Regions from separate parts of the Carboxydocella thermautotrophica DSM 16521 genome, predicted to be linked through region 1. Evidence: riboswitches for the same ligand, from Rfam matches in the RefSeq annotation. Region 1 holds a riboswitch; each other region holds the start of a gene.
What was found. A riboswitch is a leader RNA that binds a small molecule or an ion and turns the genes downstream of it on or off. The one in region 1 is predicted to bind cyclic di-GMP.

Region 1 (3,610 bases):
ATCAGATGGTGCTAGCTCAACTCAAAACCGTTCCTGATGCGCAAATCCAGGCCCTTTTGCCGGACCTCACCCCTGATACCGGTCGAGAGCAACTGACTGTGATCATCGTCAACAAACTGGTGGGCTGGAATCGCAATGAGCTGGCTGCCCGCTTCCTCTACGAATTCTATCGCTTGCCAGAAGCAGAGCAAAAACTATTACTGCAAAAACCCCTGACCACTTTACCACCCCAGCAGCAAATCCAGGCCCTCAGCAAACCCCTGGCCCTGCTGGTCAGTGACACCCTGGCCGGTCTGCAAAGATTGCTGGCCGCAAACTGAAAACCCCGCTTAGCGGGGTTTTCTTTTGCCCAGAACCTGGATACCAGTGGGCAGCCCATAGCCATACCAGCTGTCCCATCCTTTACTGCCCAGATCAATTGCACCAGCTGTCAGCCGTTGCCTGATCTCTTTCGCTTTCAGCCTGGGATAGGCGGATTTCAATAAGGCTGCCAGCCCGGTGATATGGGGACTGGCCATCGATGTTCCGCTCATCACCTTATAATCTCCCCCCGGTATAGTACTGAGAATCTCCACCCCCGGCGCTACCAGATCCAGGGCCGGGCCAGTGCTGGAAAAGGGAGCCCGTTGCCACTGACGGTCAATCGCTCCTACGGCCATCACTTCCGGATACCTGGCCGGATAGAGAACGGTATCCCCTTTTCCTTCTTCGTTCCCAGCATTGCCCGCCGCAGCCATTAGCAGGATTCCCGCTCTGGCTGCTCTTTTCACCGCATACCGCAAAAGGGGATTGTTCTGTTTTCCTCCCAGGCTCAGGTTGACTATATCCAGCCGGTTTTTGATCGCCCACTCCAGACCAGCCGCTATATCACTGTACCAGCCGCTCCCCGCACTGTTCAGGGCCTTGATGGCAAACAACTCGACCCCCGGGGCAATCCCGACTACCCCTTGGCTATTGTCCTGAGCCGCTATTATTCCGGCCACATGGGTGCCATGACCATTATCATCCTGGAAGCTGTCCCCTGTCAGCGCAATCCCCCCGGCCACCTTCAAATCAGGATGCTGTAAATCAATTCCTGTATCCAGCACCCCTACCCTTACTCCTGAACCATTGACCCCCAGCTGGCTCGCCACCTGCGGGCCTGCCAGCACCGCCACCCCCCAGGGTATTTGCTGTTCCTGGGTGGTGGCCTGTTCATCTTCAAAAACTTCCATTACCCCGCGCAGGTTCCGTATCTGCTCAACTTCAGTCTGGTTCAGTTCAATTACCAGATAAGGCATAGTTTCAAAACTGCGGACTATCTTGCCGGAAAGAGAGCGCAGTAAGCCTTCACGCCGCCGTCGCCAGTAACGTTCTTCCAGTTTGAGAATATAACGCTTCTTGCCTTCCATCCGGTTTGCCTCCTCTGTCTTTTTGTTGCATTATATTCCGCTGTCGTTAAATTGGCGATTTTTCTATTAAATTAGAACTTCTTGCTAGAGGCAGGATTTTTCCATTTAACCCCGAATATATTGGGTAAGAACAGAAGACAACGGGCAAACCAGGCGAAAGCCTGGGGCGCAAAGCCATGGGTCTAAGGTTCCCGTTGGGAACTATGATTGCCAGGCTGCTCATATGGCAAAGGGTAATGGCATCTATAGCCATTTTGAGCAGCCTGCTTTCCAGTGGAAAGCAGGCTGTTTCTTTCCCACCCTTTACTGTACGCGCCCCCGGCTTTCCCTTCCCGCTGGGGGCGATATTTTATGAGGAAGCGAAGCGTGAGTCTGATTCTCCTGTTTCTGCTCTGGCTAATAGCCGCAGTGCCGGCCTGGGCAGCTGCCCAGCCTGGTGTCAGGTGGCTGGATCCCTTAACTTCCGAATTGGTGAAGGTAAAAATCAATCCCGCCCAGCCGGGACAATTGCTGATTCAGGGTCAGAACTTGCCTGCCGGACAGGTACTGGTGGAAATCCGTCGCGGCGATGACCGCGCCGCCTATTACTTCCCGGTTCGTAACGGTGCTATCAATGGTTCCTTCTGGTTGCGCTTTGGCAGCGGCCAGTATTACCTGACCGTTTATCTCCCGGCCGGTGCTAATTTCCTCTACCAGATCGAGGCTGAAGCACGTCTGGAAGCTATCGACTTGCCGGACCGACGTTATCTCCTGCCTGGCAGTGGCGTGGAAAGCGACCATCCCGTTGTGCGTAAACTGGCTCAGGATCTGGCTGGCAAAAACGCTGGCGCCAGACAAAAAGCCTATAATATCTACCGCTGGGTCACCAGAAACATCGCCTATGATGCTGCTCGCCTCAGCAGCCAGCAACTTTACGGTCCCGGTTCCGGTGCCCTGGCCACTCTGGCCAGCCGCAAGGGCCTCTGTCTGGACTACGCCAACCTGACGGTAGCTCTCCTGCGCGCTGCCAGCCTGCCTGCCCGAGTCGTGGTTGGACAAGCCTATGACCGCATCTGGTACGAACACGCCTGGGCCGAAGTCCTGCTGGACGGCAAATGGCAACCCCTGGACCCTACCTGGGATGCCGGTTACCTGGCGGGCAACCGATTTATCCCTCGTGCCCAAACCCTCTACTTCTCCATGTCCTACAGCCAGTTCTACCGCTACCACCGGGCGGAAGAATACCGATAAACTGCAAAAGCGGTACCTCGCCTTACGGCCTGGTACCGCTTTTTCCCTTATGACATCAATCTGGCCAGCAATGCTGCCAGTTCAGCTCTTGTCGTCACTCCTGCCGGAGCCAGTTTATCTTTTTTCCGTCCTTTCAGGATGCCGGCTTCCACCAGTTTGTTCACTGCTCCCTGCGCCCAGGTGGCTACCTGCTGCCGGTCGCTGTAGCTCTCCAGCTTACCGCCATTTCCGCCCTTGATTTTGCTCCCATAAGCCCGTTCCAGGATCACTGCCAGCTCCTGCCGGGTTAACTTATCCCCTGGCCGAAACTTGCCCTGATACCCCTGCATCAGTCCGGCTTTAGCTGCTGCTGCCACATAGGACGCATACCAGGCTGAGCTTTGTACATCGCTAAAGGTGGCAGCGGTATTATCCTCAACTTCTACTCCTGTAGCCTCCACCAGCATTTTAGCCGCTTCTGCCCGGGTAACCGGCCGCTCTGGCCGGAAGTATCCCTGCTCATCTCCATCGATTACGGCCAACCCGGCGATTTTTTCGATCTCCCCTCTGGCCCAGTGTTTAGCAGTATCGGAGAAACTGTTTTTCACAGCTACTACTCCATATAAACCGCCCCTTTTAACAACTGCTGTGATCGTCCCCCTGGTAGTATCAGCGCTCTGTTGCCGCACTTTCAGTTTTTGCCCATTGCCTTTAAATTCGAAAACATAAACATTTTTCCAATTCTTGACTTTATTCTGATCTAGCTTCAAACTAATTTTGAATGCTTGTGGCGGCTTGAAGGACAGAACCAGATCATAAACCGGACTTAACAATTCTCCCCTAACGATAAAAGGAGGCTCTTCATAGGTCTTAACATACAGCAAGGCATTGGCCGGCAAGCTGGCATTGCCGAAATCCACTGCCAGGCGCCCCTGGTCTGCACTTACTGCTGCCCCGTTAGTCGGCAGGGAAAACTCCTCCACCCGGGAAGGAGCCAGCGGCCTGCCCGG
Region 2 (3,610 bases), on a different contig from region 1:
CAAAGTAAATTTGATTTTCTTCCCGGCTGCCGCGGCCGCCTCTTTGCCGTATGCCACCAGGTTTTTGACTACCGGAAAATTCAGCAGCGGCTCCCCGCCAAAGAAGTCAATTTCCACCTGCTGCCGCTTTCCGCTGGCTTTAAGCAAGAAGTCAATGGCCTGACGCCCTGTTTCCTCCTTCATCAGAGTACGGTCCCCGCCAAAAGGCCCGGTGCCGGCAAAACAATAACGGCAGCGCAAATTGCAGTCATGGGCCACATGGAGACAAAGGGCCTTTACTACCGATTGCTGGCGCAAATGCAAAGCAGCCGGAGCCTGGTCCTCTGCCAGCAATAGACCCTCCTTTTTTAATTCCTCCAGCTCCCGGACCGCTTCCTCGATTTCTTCCCGGCTATATTCCTGCCCTAATTTGGCTCCAATCTCCTCCCGACTTGCAGCCGGCCAGTAGTCCAGAATCCGCCAGGTCAGCTCGTCCACTACATGGACGGAGCCGGAAGCCACATCATAGACAATCCTACTGCCAAAGAGGGTAAATTTATGCAACAATGTCTACCACCTCATTAAACAGCATTAGACAGTAAAAAACCCGACCCCGCAGGTGAGGTCAGGCCCTTTCTTTATCTTACACAAACCTGGTTACCAACTGTGCAGGAAGTTTTGCAAGCTGATTGACAGCTGGTCTGGCATTCGCCACAACCCCCGGTTTTAACGGTATTTTGCAGATTTTTTACAGCCAGAGTTTTAATATGCTTAGCCATTAGAATATCCTCCTCACATTATTGATTTTCCCTAAATAATTTTAACAGTTAAACCCTGCCTTGGCAAGCCATTTGAGTTTTTTCGTCATTTTTCACCAATTAAGAGTTGACACTTGTTACAATTAGTGCTAAATTAATAAGTGAAATACTACACACAGTCGATAAAGGCAAACCCATCGAAAGGTGGGGGCGCAAAGCCATGGGTCTAAGGCCTCGCTCCGGAGGCTATGATTGCCAGGTTGCCGAAGCTGGAAAGAGATAGAGAGCCACAGACTGCTCCGCCTTTCCATTGGAGGCTTCCTGGAAAGGCTTTTTCATTTGGGGGTGTAATATATGGAACTGGAATGCAAATGTGGATTTCTTCATGTCTCAATGGACACACTCATCACCAAGAGAGAGCCGATTTCGGGGAAACGGCGCATTATTTGCTCGGTCTGCGGCAAACAAATTCCCATCCGTACCGTTCAGCCCAAGACTTTCAAAGACCTGATGCGGCAAACGGGCGGTTCCGGTTATAATGCCAATGTGTTATTTGAGAGCTAACAAGGCTCCCCTGAACAGAAAGTTCAGGGGAGTTTTTTCTGGCAGACACGTGACTAAAAATAATTGCAATTATCGGTCCAGAGCTGAAAAATTCTGTTTCAAATCCTCAACTTCTTCTATCCCTACCGAAATTCGCACCAGTCCCGGCGTAATTCCCAGCCGGTTCTTGATTTCCGCCGGAATACCGGCATGGGACATGGAAAAAGGATGGGTGATAATGGTTTCTACTCCGCCCAAACTAGGCCCGATGACCGGAATGCTGGTAGAATTAATAAAGGCAATGGCTTCTTCTTCACTGCCCAGGTCAATGGTGATCACTGCTCCTGGTCCCCGGGCCTGGCGCTGGTGAATTTCCGCACCGGGATGGTCGCTGAAGCCGGGATAATACACCCTTTTCACCTTTTTTCTATCCCGCAGCCAGAGGGCCAGTTCCCGGGCGTTGCTTTGCTGCTGTTCCATGCGAATAGCCAGGGTTTTTAGCCCCCGCAAGGTCAGGTAGGAGTCAAAAGGACTGAGAACTGCCCCAAAGGCCATCTGAACCAGCTTGATTTGCCGGGCCAGCTGTTCATCATTGACCACAATCAGACCCGCCAGCAGGTCACTATGTCCCCCGATGTATTTGGTCGCACTGTGGATCACCACATCAATGCCTAACGCCAGGGGTTTTTGCAAATAAGGGGTAGCAAAGGTATTATCAATCAGGGTAATCAGCCCCTTTTCCCGGGCCAGCTGGCTCAAAGCCGCCAGGTCGGTAATCCGCATCAGGGGATTGCTGGGCGATTCCACAAAAATCCCTCTGGTATTGGGTTTTATCGCCTTTTTTACCTGTTCCAGATCGGTAGTATCCACAAAATCAAATTCCACCCCATAGCGGGCAAAGAATTTGGTCAAAATCCTGTAAGTACCACCATAACAATCTTCCGTCACCAGTACATGCTCCCCGGTCGCGAATAAACAGAGAGCTGTAGAGATAGCCGCCATCCCGGAGCTGAAAGCAAAACCGTATTTACCCCCTTCCAGTCTGGCAATAGCCTGTTCCAGAGCTTCCCGGGTAGGGTTCTGGCCCCGGCTGTATTCATAGGGTTTGCGAGCAGGCAATTCCTCCTGGTCAAAGGTACTGGTGAGATAAACAGGGACATTTACGGCACCTGTATATTTATCACCCCGCGGACCCGCATGAACGTAAAGACTTTTTTCCTTTAAATCGCGTTCCATTTTCTATACCTCCCCGCCTAGAGCTTGTTCCAGATCTGCCAGCAAATCTTCCAGATGCTCCAGGCCAACTGACAAGCGCAACAAACAATCAGTAATACCCCTATTCCTTCTCTCCGTTTCCGGGATATCCGCATGGGTCTGGGTTTCAGGATAAGTCAACAGCGATTCTACTCCGCCTAAGCTTTCCGCAAACGAAATAAGTCTGATTTTGCTTAAGACCTCTAATGCCAGCTCCTTTGATTCCACTTCAAAAGACACCATAGCTCCTGGCCCGCTGGCCTGAGCAAAATGCCACTCTCTTCCCGGATACTCTGACAGGCCAGGATACCAGACTTTTCTTACCCTCGGGTGTTTATTTAAATAAGAAGCTATTCCGGCTGCATTTTGCTCCTGCCGTTCCAGCCGTACCGCCAGAGTCTTCAGGCCGCGCAGCAACAACCAGCTATCCTGTGGTCCCAGTATAGCTCCGCAGGCATTCTGATAAAAATACACCCGTTCCGCCAGCTCAGGGTCCTTGACTGCGACCAGGCCTGCAATCAAATCATTGTGCCCACCCAGATATTTGCTGGCACTATGAATAACGATATCCGCTCCCAGCAATAGGGGACGCTGGCGCAGGGGAGTCATAAAAGTATTATCTACTAGCAATAATAATTGATGCCGCTGGCAGAATTGGGCCAGGCGGGATAATGGATAGATTTTCATCAACGGATTAGTAGGGGTTTCAATAAATACCGCCTTTACATCCTGACCTGCATAGTTTTCCCAGTCCTCCTCGCTGGTATTACTGAAATCCAGATAGGTAAAAGCCAGTCCGAGAGGACGCAGGATCTGTTCAAACAGACGATAGGTACCGCCATATAAATCATCACAAACCAGGATTCTATCTCCTGGCTTAAATATTTGAAAGACTGCTGTCAAAGCCGCCATGCCGGAACTAAAGGCAAAACCTCTACACCCGCCCTCTAAAGCGGCAATAGCTTCTTCCAGCACCTGCCGGGTAGGGTTGCCGGAACGGGAATAGTCAAAACCGGTAGATTGCCCTGGGGCAGGATGAGCAAAAGTGGCCGTTTGATAGATAGGCATGGTAATAC
Region 3 (3,610 bases), on a different contig from region 1:
GTTTGACCAGTATGCGGGAAAGGGTGGAACTGTTAGGAGGCACTTTCATCCTGCGCAGTCGACCAGGGCAGGGGACGGAGATTCTGCTGAAAGTACCGCTCAACGAAGGATAGGGAGGTTTAGCTATGGGGATAGTGAGGATTTTGCTGGTAGATGACCATCCTCTGATCCGGGAAGGCTTACGCAAGGTACTGGCTCTAGAGCCCAACCTGGAGGTGGTGGGGGAAGCGGGAGATGGGGCGGAGGCAGTGGCGAAGGCCCGGGAATGTCTTCCCGATCTTGTTTTGATGGATATCAACATGCCCCGTACTGATGGTATTCAGGCTATCCGCCAGCTGAAACAGCTGATGCCCCGGGTGAAGATCATCGCTCTAACAGTAGCGGTGGATGAACGGGCACCGGAGGTGATTAAGGCCGGGGTAGCAGGCTACCTGCTCAAGGACATCAGTGCTGATAACTTGCTGGCGGCAGTGGCCACAGTAACCGGGGGTGGAACCGTGATTGCCCCGGAGGTAATGGAAAAAATCAGCCACATGATGACCCGTCTGCAGGAACAACAGCTTTTGCAACAGCTTACCCGACGGGAAAGGGATATTCTGGGCATGGTGGCTCAGGGTTTGACCAACCGGGAAATCGGGGAAAGGTTGTTCATCAGTGAGAAGACTGTAAAAAATCATCTGACCCATCTTTTTAAAAAAATCGGGGTGGAAGACCGGACCCAGGCGGCGCTGTTTGCTGTGCGCATGGGACTGACCGAGGAACCCAATTCCTGAAGGCAGCATATCATGGCATAGACAAAAATCCCGGAGTGGGGTGGATTATATGTCATGGTGGCTGCCCTTTTTCTGTTTGCTGGGCTTAGTGGGCTTGCTGCTGTGGGGACTGTTTTACAGCCGCCGTCAACAACGGCAACCACAAATGAATGGGATTTCCGTGGTGCTATTGACCAGGAATAATGCGGCTAATCTGGAAGGGGTGGTACGCTGGCTGCTGCAATACGAGTATCGTTATCACTGGTTGCTGCAGATTATCATCATTGACCAGGGGTCCTGGGATCAGACTCTGGCCATTGCCGATAAACTGGCGCGGGAACATTTTAATCTGCTGGTAGTAGAGCAAAAGTGGTTTCCGCTCATATCGCCTCGCCGTCTGGCCTATCTGGCAGCCCGCTACCAGCGGGTGGTTTTTCTGGATTTGCGGCAGCGGCAACAGGGGAAACGGGAATTGCAGACATTGTTGCGAATTTTTAATGAGCAGGCTTTTGGGACTTAAGATCCATAGACTAATACCCCTTCATTTATGTATACTAAAAGTAGGAGCCTGAAAGGCGAAGCGGAGGAGGGAGCGGTATGGGAAAAGTTCAACGGTTTTGGCGGGAGGAGAAGGGGCAGGCTTTAAGTGAGTACACGCTGATTATCTCTCTGGTTGCAGCAGCTCTAGTATTATCTTTAATATTGTTTAAAGATAAAATTAAACCTTTGTACGAAAAAAACCATTTGTCTGGGACCTAAGTCCTAGAAAAATTAAAGCTGCGGTCCCATAGACATTTGTCCTAATTGGGTATATACTAAAATCAGAACAAGGCAATAAGACACAACGATAAAGGCAAACCCGGTGAAAGCCGGGGGCGCAAAGCCATGGGTCTAAGGCGTATAAGCGCTATGACTGCCAGGCTGCCGAATTGTGGAAGGTCGGTTTGTGACCCCCTTTCGCCGGGCAGCCGGTAGAAGGGGGTTTTTAGGTGTTGTGTCTTATGCATAAGGGTGAAAAAGAGCGAAGTTTAGCAAGGAGGGATTTGGTATGAACATCATCAAAAGATTGTGGAAAGAGGAGTCTGGTCAGGCAATGACCGAGTATGGTCTGATTATTGCTTTGGTGGCGGCGGCTCTGGTTGTAACGGTAATAGCTTTCAAGGATAAGATTAAGGCGGTATTTGAAGGACTAAGCTTTAGTGCTAGCTAAAAAAACCCCAAGGCCCTACGCGGTAGGCCGAGTGCCTCGGTGTAGGGCCCTATTTTTCCCGGGCGGAGGGATGAGTTTGTTCTGGGTTATCATCACACTTGCCATTTATTATGACTGGCGCTATCGGCGCATTCCCAACTGGCTGGTACTGTATACCCTGCCTCTGATCTGGGGCTGGCACTATTACCAGGGCGGTTGGCCGGAATTGAAAGGCTCTTTGCTGGGCTGGCTGGTTGGTCTGGGTCTACTAATCCTGCCCTTTCTGGTAGGTGGAATGGGTGCAGGAGATGTGAAATTCCTGGCGGCCATCGGTGCCTGGGCAGGGGGAAAAGTGGCGTTATATACTTTTCTGGCAGGGGCCATTCTAGGGGGACTTTGGCTGTGTGGCCGACTCCTCTGGCAACAGGGCTGGGCCGGGTTTAAACAAACCTGGTCTAAAGCAGGTGCCAGGCTGTTTGTTGGTCTCTTTACCGGCCAGTGGTGGAAGGAAGAAACCAGCCAGACAGATCCGACGGCTATCCCCTATGCCATTCCTCTCAGCCTGGGCTATTTACTGGTGACACTCTGGTTAGGTAGGTGAGGAAAATGGGGATGGGAAGAAAAAGAGGGGAAAGGGGACAGGCACTGGTGGAAATGGCCCTTGTTCTGCCTCTTTTATTAATGTTGCTCTTTGGCATTATTGAATTCGGTCGCATTTTCCATGCCTATCTGACGGTGAACAATGGGGCCCGGGAGGGGGCGCGTCTGGCAGTGGTGGGGGCCCAGGATACAGCTATTATCGCCAGGATTAAAGATACAGCTGTGGGCCTGGATAGCAGTAAACTGCAAATCACCATCGCTCCTGCCTATAGCAATCGCCTGCGGGGGCAACCGGTAACGGTGCAGGTTTCCTACCCGGTACAAATCTTTGCCCCCATTATCGGTGAAATTATCGGTAACCCCTATACAGTAAGTGGCAGTGTGCAGATGCGGATGGAATAGGGGGGAGGAAAGATGAAGAGCAAAGAGAGCGGAGAAAGAGGGACGGCAATCGTGCTGGTGGCCCTGGCTCTGACGGGGCTGCTGGGGATGGTGGCGATGGTAGCTGATTTTGGCCAGTATTATCTCTGGGAAAACCGCCTGCAGACCATGGCCGATGCGGCGGCTTTGGCCGGGGTGCAGGAATTGCCGGATCATCCGGATGCAGCTGTGGCGGTAGCAGAACAATATCTGGCTGCCAATGGTGGTACAGAGTTACTTACGAAAGAGATTACCATTGGAGCTGATAACAAATCCATTACTGTGAATTTGAGCAAAGAAGTGAATTTTGCTTTTGCTCCGGTGCTGGGAGTAGAAAAAGGGCAGGTCAGCAGACGGGCGACAGCCCGGGTAGCCCCTGTTAAAGCCATGAAGGGTCTGGCCCCGCTGGCAGTAAAACAACAGAATTTTGTTTTTGGCCAGGAATATATCCTCAAAAACGGGGGCGGTGCTGGTGATAATGGCTGGTATGGGGCTGTTGCTTTAGGTGGACGCGGGGCTTCAACTTATGAAGATAATTTAAAATACGGTTACCAGGGAGTTATCGCTATTGGAGATATAATCGAGACGGAACCGGGGAATATGTCAGGGCCAACCCGACGGGGCATTCAGTACCGGCTGGGGACTATGA
Region 4 (3,610 bases), on a different contig from region 1:
CATGAGCCAGAACAAAGGAGGACTATGGGCTGACGCCTGGCGTCGGCTAAAGCGGAATAAAGTTGCCCTGCTGGGTGCGCTGATTGTGGCTATCTTGCTGTTTACTGCTCTGGCTGCCCCGCTCATCGCTCCTTATGACCCCGTTCATGATGGGAGTTTGAAGGAGCGCTTGCAACCACCCAGCAGCAAGCACTGGCTGGGAACGGACAAGCTGGGCCGGGATATTTTTAGCAGGATTGTTTATGGTGCCCGCATCTCTGTTGAAGTGGGGGTTATTTCTGTAGGCATTGCTTTGATAGTAGGCACCCTGATGGGGGCTCTGGGCGGCTATTATGGCGGCTGGCTGGATTCCATCCTGATGCGTATTGTTGATATAATGCTGGCATTTCCCAGTGTCCTGCTGGCAATCGCTATCATGGCAGTGCTGGGGCCCAGTCTGGAAAATGCCATGGTGGCCATCGGACTGGTGAATGTGCCAACCTTTGCCCGGGTGGTACGGTCTACTGTTCTGGCGGTGAAAGCCACTGAATATATCGAGGCGGCCAAAGCTATCGGGGCCAGGGATGCTCGCATTATTTTCCGCCATATTTTGCCCAACTGCATTGCGCCCATTATTGTAACAGCTACCCTGGGCATCGGTACAGCTATTCTCGATGCCGCCGGCCTCAGCTTTCTGGGCCTGGGGGCTCAGCCACCTACACCGGAATGGGGGGCGATGCTGGCCGATACCCGGGATCTCTTGCTTAAAGCGCCCTGGGTGGCCATATTCCCCGGGATTGCCATTATGCTGAATGTACTGGGCTTTAATCTGCTGGGAGACGGTTTGCGGGACGCCCTGGATCCCAGGTTGAAACAGTAAAACGCATTGCCCGGTGGAGGTTAAATAACAAAGCCGCAGGCTTTGCCTGCGGCTTGGATTTTTACTGGGTAATGGAGGCATTAACAGTTGTAGTAGCCTGAGCAGTTTGATTCAAAGCTGAGGTAGCGGCAGCCAGTTCAGCTTCCAACTTTTTGATTTTAGCTTGTAATTCAGCGATTTTACGTTTGGCTTTTTCCGCTTTGGCTTTGGCTTTCAGTTCCTGTTTCAGTTTCTTTTCCTGGGCTTTTAATTGAGCCAGTTCCCGCTTGTCTTTTTTCTGTTCTTTCTTAATTTCATTTTCCCGTTTGACAATTTCCTTTTTCAGCATCCTGGCCAGCTCATTGATCCGGTGAATGCGTTTCACATAGGTCTTACTGTCTTTAGTTTTCTTGAAATCAGCCACTGCATCTTTTTTCAGACTATTGATAGCCTGGGCCAGAACCCGGATATCTTTTTTGCTGGTGATCAGCTTGTTCAGCTCAGCCTTGAGTGCTGTATCGGTCGGATTGTCCAGCAGCTTAACCAGCACCGCTTTTACCTGCAGAACCTGCTGCTCAAAAGGATTGACCTGGGTAGTAGTAGTGGTATTGCCATAGGTGTCGGAAGTAACAGTGGTCTGGGTTGTAGCATCAGTGGTAGTAGTGGTTTCCCCTTCAGCAAAAACAGCGGAAACAGGACCAAGAGCCAGGATTGCGGCAACAAAAGTGGCCAGGAATTTGTGTTTGATAGTCATAAGACATACCTCCTTTTAATGCTCAAAATTTTACCTCCTGCCAGAGCAGGAGGTAAATCGCCTCGCACTCGGGCAGCTGGCTGGCCTGGCAACGGAGTTGCGGTAGCCCCTTTAGCTTTGCGTCACCACCTTTCGATGGTTTTGCCTTTTTCCTTTTCGCTATATTATACGAACAGGCAATCATTTTTGGGGGGGACCTAAGAAGTTTTTCTAAAAAATTTTTTTCGACAACAAAACAGGAAATCCTGCTCCAATGGGGAAAATAAGTAGCAGAGGAGGTTGAGAATATGGTAGAGATCGGCTTCAAGGCCCCTGATTTTACCCTGCCCGCTACCGGGGGACAGGAAATCACTTTATCCCAATTAGCTGGCAAAAAGGTTGTTCTTTATTTTTATCCTAAAGACAATACTCCTGGTTGAACCAATGAAGCGGTCGATTTTAATGACCGAATGGAGCAGTTTGCTGCCATCAATACCGTTATTCTCGGAGTAAGCCGGGATTCCATAGCCAGTCATGAGAAATTTGCGGCCAAACTGGGTCTGAAGTTTCCTCTGCTCAGTGATAGTAACGGGGAAGTATGTCAGTTGTATGAGGTATTAAAAGAAAAGAATATGTATGGCAAGAAAAGCATGGGGATTGAAAGATCCACTTTCCTGATCGATGCCGATGGTGTTATCCGACAGATCTGGCGCAAAGTCAAGGTAGCCGGCCATGCCGAAGCTGTCCTGGCCGCAGCCAGGGAGCTATCAGAGCAATAATTCCAGGGCTAGATAGACCCCGGCTCCGATCAGGCTGGTAGCTGGCAAAGTGAGAAACCAGGCGGTAATAATCTGTCGGGCCACCCCCCATTTTACCCCGCGAAAGTTTTTGGCTGTGCCCACTCCCATGAGTGCGGAAGCGACTACATGAGTAGTGCTGACGGGTAGGCCAAAGCGGGATGCCAGCAATATTACCAGGGAAGAGCTAATATCCGAGGCAAAACCATTTATGGGTTCAATTTTAAAAATCCGCCCGCCCATGGTGCGGATTATTTTTTTCCCCCCTGTAGCGGTACCCAGGGCCAGGGCACTGGCGCAGGCAACTACTACCCAGAAGGGAACATGAAAAGTATCAATCATACCGGCGCTGACGAGAGCCATAGTGATCAGGCCCATGGACTTCTGGGCATCATTGGAGCCATGGGAATAGGCAGTAAGCGCTGCTGAAAGGATCTGTAAGCGACGAAAAACATTATTGGTCTGATGGGGATGAGAAAAGCGGAAGAGCCAGAAAAAACCCACCATTACCAGATAGCCCACCACCAGACCCAGAATAGGGGATAAGATCAGGGACAGGATGATTTTACTCAGGCCTGTCCACTTGATGAGCGCAAAACCGTGCTGGGCAGCGGCAGCTCCTACCAGGCCGCCGATGAGGGCATGGGAAGAACTGCTGGGAATGCCATAGTACCAGGTAAACAGGTTCCAGAAAATAGCAGCTGAGAGGGCGCCGATTAAAACCGTCTGGGTTATGGCTGCTGGGTCCACAATTCCTTTTCCGATGGTAGCTGCCACAGCGGTATGGGTTACCGCTCCTAGAAAATCAAAAGCGGCAGCCAGGAGAATTGCCTGCCGGGGGCTGAGGGCCCGGGTGGCAATGGAAGTGGCAACAGCATTGGCGGTATCATGGAAGCCATTTAAGTAGTCAAACAACAAAGCAAGGATAACAACGATAATGACCAAAGCGGTGAGACTAAGCATATTTTAGCACTACTCCCTCTAATAAATCTGCCATATCATCACAGAAGTCCAGCATTTCTTCCATATATTCATACAGGTCTTTCCACTTGATGATTTCCAACGGACTGCAATCCAGGGCAAAAAGCTGGGCCAGGCCGGTGCGGTAGATATTATCTCCCTGGCTTTCCAGCTCATTGATAGTCTGACAGAGCTTCTGGATTGCTTCCGGCCGGGAAGTCAGTTCCGGCAAGAGCTTTATGGCTTTGGCTAGAGCCAGACTGGCTTCAAAGGCAACCCCGG

Region 2: it holds a riboswitch for cyclic di-GMP, as region 1 does, so the genes downstream of both, B5D20_RS13150 (hypothetical protein) here and B5D20_RS00270 (transglutaminase-like domain-containing protein) in region 1, are expected to answer to the same signal.
Region 3: it holds a riboswitch for cyclic di-GMP, as region 1 does, so the genes downstream of both, B5D20_RS10020 (Flp family type IVb pilin) here and B5D20_RS00270 (transglutaminase-like domain-containing protein) in region 1, are expected to answer to the same signal.
Region 4: it holds a riboswitch for cyclic di-GMP, as region 1 does, so the genes downstream of both, B5D20_RS08720 (hypothetical protein) here and B5D20_RS00270 (transglutaminase-like domain-containing protein) in region 1, are expected to answer to the same signal.

What each region holds. Positions count from the first base shown of each region.
Region 1 covers NZ_FUXM01000001.1:44,501-48,110, forward strand. The annotation lists gene B5D20_RS00260 (hypothetical protein) at 1-320, shown strand, start outside; gene B5D20_RS00265 (S8 family peptidase) at 330-1,391, opposite strand; cyclic di-GMP riboswitch class I at 1,525-1,614, shown strand; gene B5D20_RS00270 (transglutaminase-like domain-containing protein) at 1,743-2,621, shown strand; gene B5D20_RS00275 (S-layer homology domain-containing protein) at 2,669-3,610, opposite strand, start outside.
Region 2 covers NZ_FUXM01000061.1:1,126-4,735, reverse strand. The annotation lists gene scfB (thioether cross-link-forming SCIFF peptide maturase) at 1-543, opposite strand, end outside; gene scfA (six-cysteine ranthipeptide SCIFF) at 618-758, opposite strand; cyclic di-GMP riboswitch class I at 915-1,005, shown strand; gene B5D20_RS13150 (hypothetical protein) at 1,092-1,301, shown strand; gene B5D20_RS13145 (trans-sulfuration enzyme family protein) at 1,371-2,516, opposite strand; gene B5D20_RS13140 (trans-sulfuration enzyme family protein) at 2,520-3,610, opposite strand, start outside.
Region 3 covers NZ_FUXM01000029.1:17,561-21,170, reverse strand. The annotation lists gene B5D20_RS10035 (sensor histidine kinase) at 1-113, shown strand, start outside; gene B5D20_RS10030 (response regulator) at 126-773, shown strand; gene B5D20_RS10025 (glycosyltransferase family 2 protein) at 823-1,272, shown strand; gene B5D20_RS13695 (Flp family type IVb pilin) at 1,350-1,511, shown strand; cyclic di-GMP riboswitch class I at 1,595-1,681, shown strand; gene B5D20_RS10020 (Flp family type IVb pilin) at 1,801-1,962, shown strand; gene B5D20_RS10015 (A24 family peptidase) at 2,039-2,542, shown strand; gene B5D20_RS10010 (TadE/TadG family type IV pilus assembly protein) at 2,554-2,943, shown strand; gene B5D20_RS10005 (pilus assembly protein TadG-related protein) at 2,956-3,610, shown strand, end outside.
Region 4 covers NZ_FUXM01000022.1:11,636-15,245, reverse strand. The annotation lists gene nikC (nickel transporter permease) at 2-859, shown strand; gene B5D20_RS08720 (hypothetical protein) at 921-1,592, opposite strand; cyclic di-GMP riboswitch class I at 1,661-1,748, opposite strand; gene B5D20_RS08715 (peroxiredoxin) at 1,880-2,350, shown strand; gene B5D20_RS08710 (inorganic phosphate transporter) at 2,339-3,331, opposite strand; gene B5D20_RS08705 (DUF47 domain-containing protein) at 3,324-3,610, opposite strand, start outside.